DNA from 2 places in the Acidovorax lacteus genome. Region 2 is predicted to be linked to the other one. Evidence: predicted binding sites of a transcription regulator. Region 2 holds the regulator's gene; the other holds the start of a gene.

Region 1 (2,391 bases), on a different contig from region 2:
CGTGACCTGGATCGGCTACGACACGCCGCGCAACCTGGGCAGCCGCGAGACGGGCGGCGGTCTGAGCCTGCCGGTCTGGATCTCGTTCATGGAAAAAGCCCTCAAGGGCGTGCCCGTGATGGAACAGCCCGTGCCAGAAGGCGTGGTGAACATCGGCGGCGAATGGTTCTATGAGGAGTACGCGCGCAACAGCGGCGTCTCCAGCCTGGGCATGGAAGATGCACGCGCCCCGGGTGGCTCCGCACCGGCGGTGGCACCCGCCGCACCTCCGCCCGCCGAGGAACGCAACCGCATTCTGGAGCTGTTCCGCAACTAGGCTTCGCAACGCGCCCGTGTGCCGTACGCGGAGCGTGTTGCTAGGGCTGCATGACAAGGGCGCTGGACGCGCACCGGACGCCAAGCCTTTACGCCCAGCTGCCGCCGAAGCGCGCCGCTGTACCGGGACACGACACCACGAGCCTATCGGTCGCTCTGGCGTCCGGTGCGCCTGCCTGACCGCCCTTTGCTCCCACCCAGGCCCCACACGCGTACCGTTGGGGCTCCCTTCTGTGCACACGCAGGGGCCCGCATGGGCAGCCGGCTTCAGGCGGACTCAGGGGTGGAACTGCAGGTCCAGTCCCGATTGCTCCGAGGCCGCACGGCTGAGCGCGGCGAAGAACTCATCACCGCCCTTGGTGTCGCGCCAAGTGCCCTCGACATGACGGTAGTGGTAACCGCCAGACTTGGCCGCCATCCACACCTCGTGCAGCGGGCGCTGCAGGTTGATCACGATCTGGCTGCGGTTCGGAAAGGTGAGCGTGACCATGCCCCCGGTGCGCTGGTTGTCGATGTCGGCGTCGGTCTCGTCGTTGAGCGCATCGCAGCCTGCCTCTACGGCACGCAGCAGGCGCTCGGCAAGATCCATGAATTCGAGGTCGGTCATTAGAATCCGGGCATGTCCAAAGCTGCGCGAATTCTAGTCACGGCCGGTATCCTCGTTGCCGGGGGGGCCTCCTTGGGCGGCTGCGGCCAGCGGGGCCCGCTGTACCTGCCCCAAGGGCCCGAAGCGGCCCAACGCGCCACCCTGCCGCAGACGCTGGACCCCATACGCAACGCGCCCGCCCCAGCCACACCTGCGGTCCCCGCCAGCGCGCCGCGCTGAAGCCAGCCCACGGTACCGGAGAGAACCGGCGCCCCGCAGGTGCGTGGTGCGCCCGCCCGCGTTCCGCAACGGGTCGGCACCGCCCACCGCAGCGTGGCCAAGCAGCCACAACCGCTCCGTGGTTGCACAGAGCGCGCAGAGCTTGATATCCATCAAGCTCCTGCCTGTGAACGCCACCTACAGTCGGTGCCTTTCCACCCTGCACCTGTACTGCCATGGCCATCGAACTCTACCGGGACAAGAACCACGCCTGCCTGATGTTCACCGACCTCATTGAGGAGGACGGCCAGGCGGTGCAGGCCAACCAGTTCCTGATCGTGGACGACGACACGGGCGCCATCATCGACCCGGGCGGCAATCTGGCGTTCAACGAGCTGTTCATGGGCATGACCAAGCACTTCCCGCCACACAAGCTCTCGTACCTGATCGCTTCGCACGCCGATCCAGACATCATCGCTTCGCTCGACCGCTGGATGACCAGCACCAAGGCCTCGCTCGTGATCTCGCGCGTGTGGGAGCGCTTTGCGCCGCACTTCACCAAGGTGGGCAAGACAGAAAACCGTGTGATCGGGGTGCCCGACAGTGGCGGACACCTGCCCCTGGGTCGGCACGAGCTGGTGCTGCTGCCCGCGCACTTCATGCACTCGGAAGGCAATTTCCATTTCTACGACCCGGTCAGCCGCATCCTGTTCACCGGGGACCTGGGGGTGTCGCTGATGTCGGGCACCGAAGCGCAGAAGCCCATCACGGACCTCAAGCCCCATATTCCGCGTATGGAAGGGTTTCACCGCCGCTACATGGTGTCGAACAAGATCCTGCGGCTGTGGGTGCGCATGGCGCGCCAGCTCGACATTGCGATGCTGGTGCCGCAGCATGGTGCGCCGATTCTGGGCAAGCCGGCCATCCAGGACTTCTTCGACTGGATCGAAAGCCTGATGTGCGGCATCGACCTGTTCGACGACCGCGCCTACCAGCTTCCCACCGCCTACATCGACCCCGTCACACGGCAGATGCGGCCCGCGCTGCGGGCTGTGGGGGCCTGAACTGGTCCCGAAAACACGCGTCAAATTGCTTGCTCGTGCTTAAGAACCAAGCACGAGCCGCTATCAATAGCATAGCAAACAGCCCTAAGCGACCATCCTGGGAGGCCGCAGGCGCTGCCACAGCCGCCAGCCCAGCAGCCCGCCCAGCACAGCGGCGTACACCGCCACCTCGCCCACCAGGTTTTTGCCTGCGCGCATCCACAAGAA
Region 2 (2,391 bases):
GCAACTCGGCTGCGACGATGCGGCGCTGAGGCTTGAAGCGCTCTGGCAAGTGCGCGTAGGCATACAGCGCAATGCGGTCGGGCCGCAAGTGGGCCACCTGCGCCAGCGTACGGTCGAACGACTCAGGGGTCTGTCGCGGCAGCCCGTAGATGAGGTCCACATTGATCGACTCGAAGCCCAACGCGCGTGCCGAGGCCACCAGCTCAAACACCTGCTCTGCGGGCTGGATGCGGTGCACAGCCTTCTGCACCTCAGCGTCGAAATCCTGCACCCCAAAGCTCAGCCGGTTGAAGCCCAGCTCCGCCAGCACCGCAAGCCGTTCGGCTGTCACGGTGCGGGGATCGACCTCGATCGAATACTCACCGCCCGGGGCCAGCACAAAGCTGCGCTGCAGCATGGCCATGAGCTCGCGCAAGCCATCGTCAGACAAGAAGGTGGGCGTGCCGCCGCCCAAGTGCAGCTGACTGACCGTCTGCCCCGGGCCGCACCGCGCGGTGTGAAGGTCGATCTCTCGGCTCAGATACCGCAGGTAGGTGTCTGCGCGGTCATGGTGCTTGGTGATGATCTTGTTGCAGGCGCAGTAGTAGCACAGCGACTCGCAAAACGGGATGTGCACATACAGCGACAACGGCATCGCCTTGGTGGTGGTGCCCAGACGGCGCTGGTCCAGCGCCAGTACGTAGTCGTCCTGACCGAAGGCTTCAACGAAACGATCGGCCGTAGGATAAGAGGTATAGCGAGGCCCTGGCACATCGAAACGGCGCAGCAGTTCGGGCGTTACAGCGGTCATGTGGAAATATCCTTGCGTGCTTTTGCACTGTGCCTTAGCCTTCGAGGCATGTCCTTGACATGAATCAAGCGATCTGCCGGTAGCTGCGGCGAGAATTTGCCTTACATCAGCTGCAGGCTCGCTCCTCGGAGAATGTCTGTGACGGCCTGCCGATCGAAGGTACAGGCGTTGCCATCTTTTTTTCAGAGTCCATGAATCCGCTCACCATCAAAGTCGCCTGTTCCAACTGCAACCTGCGTGAGTTGTGCATGCCGGTGGGGCTGAACGAGCAGCAATTGCAGCGCATTGATGACATCGTGGCGATCCGGCGCAAGGTCAAACGCGGCGGCACCCTGTTTCGCAACGGTGAGGCCTTTACCTCGCTGTACGCGATTCGCACGGGTTTCTTCAAGACCTGCGTGGCCACGGAGGACGGACGCGACCAGGTGACAGGCTTTCAGATGGCTGGCGAGATCATCGGTCTGGACGGCATCGTGAACGACCACCACACCTGCGACGCGGTGGCATTGGAAGACGCCGAAGTCTGCGTGATGCCGTTCGATCGGATCGAGGACCTGTCGCGCGAAGTGACGGCACTGCAGCACCACGTGCACAAGATCATGAGCCGCGAGATCGTGCGCGAGCACGGCGTGATGCTGCTGCTGGGCAGCATGCGGGCTGAAGAGCGGCTGGCGGCGTTTCTGCTTAACCTGGTGCAGCGCCTGCACGCGCGCGGGTTTTCGCAGTCTGAACTGGTGCTGCGCATGACGCGCGAAGAGATTGGCAGCTACCTCGGGCTCAAGCTCGAAACCGTGAGCCGTACGTTCTCGAAGTTCGTCGAGGAAGGCATCGTCGAAGTCAAGCAGCGGCATGTGCGCATCCTCGATACCGATGCGCTCAAGCGCATCGTGAACAGCCAGCAGACCTGCCACTGAAGGCGGCTCTCCCGCTGCCAGCGCTGGCCTGTGGCACGGCCCGCCGTGCCGGCAGATCCACCCCGGCACCCCTGTGAACCAGGCGGCTTGCGGTCGGCCGATGCGCCTGTGCAGCAGCCCCACCGGTGCATCACCGAACGCAACCGGCAAAAACGCGCACCGCACCCACGCCCACGGCCCTTGCGTAGGCTGCTTGCGCTGTCTGGTGCGATTTCGGCCCCTCGTGCTTATTTGACAAGCACGAGCAGCTCCTGAATTGATAGCAAACCAAAAACCTGGCACCGCCCGGCCCGCAGCGCGCGGTGCATCCACCGCAACGCAGCGGCTGCGTGGAGCACGGTGCCACGCCGTTGCGGGCACCCGCGCGCGACCGTTGCGGCTCAGGAACAGGATGCGCCCTTGCGGCAGTCGTCCGGCCGCTGGTCCTGCGGCACCGGACACCGGTTGACTTCAAACGGAGAGAGCGACAGCAGCGTGGTCAGCGCGCTGGAGGCCATGGCGATGGCCCAGAACACAAAAAAGGCCACGGTGTAGACGCCCTCGCGTGACAGGGGCACCGGCTGCCCAAACCAGTGAAGATCTTGCGGATCGACCATCGCGAAGACCAGTATTTCCAGCACGCCCGCCATGAGAAAGGCTGGCCATGCAATCCACATCCAGCGCTGAGTCCACATCGTCTGTCTCCTT

What was found. The regulator FNR, encoded in region 2, switches genes on or off when oxygen is low (the NO sensors DNR and NnrR bind a similar motif). The targets are predictions, from matches to a motif close to TTGATNNNNATCAA.
Region 1: a site for FNR is predicted at 1,284-1,297, ahead of ABD866_RS07935 (oxygen-binding di-iron domain-containing protein). Genes of this name have one in related genera too.

Annotation. Positions count from the first base shown of each region.
Region 1 is NZ_BAABEX010000009.1:97,321-99,711, forward strand. It holds gene ABD866_RS07920 (penicillin-binding protein 1A) at 1-316, shown strand, start outside; gene cyaY (iron donor protein CyaY) at 593-922, opposite strand; gene lptM (LPS translocon maturation chaperone LptM) at 935-1,141, shown strand; gene ABD866_RS07935 (oxygen-binding di-iron domain-containing protein) at 1,357-2,184, shown strand; gene ABD866_RS07940 (protein-methionine-sulfoxide reductase heme-binding subunit MsrQ) at 2,269-2,391, opposite strand, start outside.
Region 2 is NZ_BAABEX010000030.1:69,214-71,604, forward strand. It holds gene hemN (oxygen-independent coproporphyrinogen III oxidase) at 1-790, opposite strand, end outside; gene fnr (fumarate/nitrate reduction transcriptional regulator Fnr) at 982-1,704, shown strand; gene ABD866_RS15225 (hypothetical protein) at 2,085-2,378, opposite strand.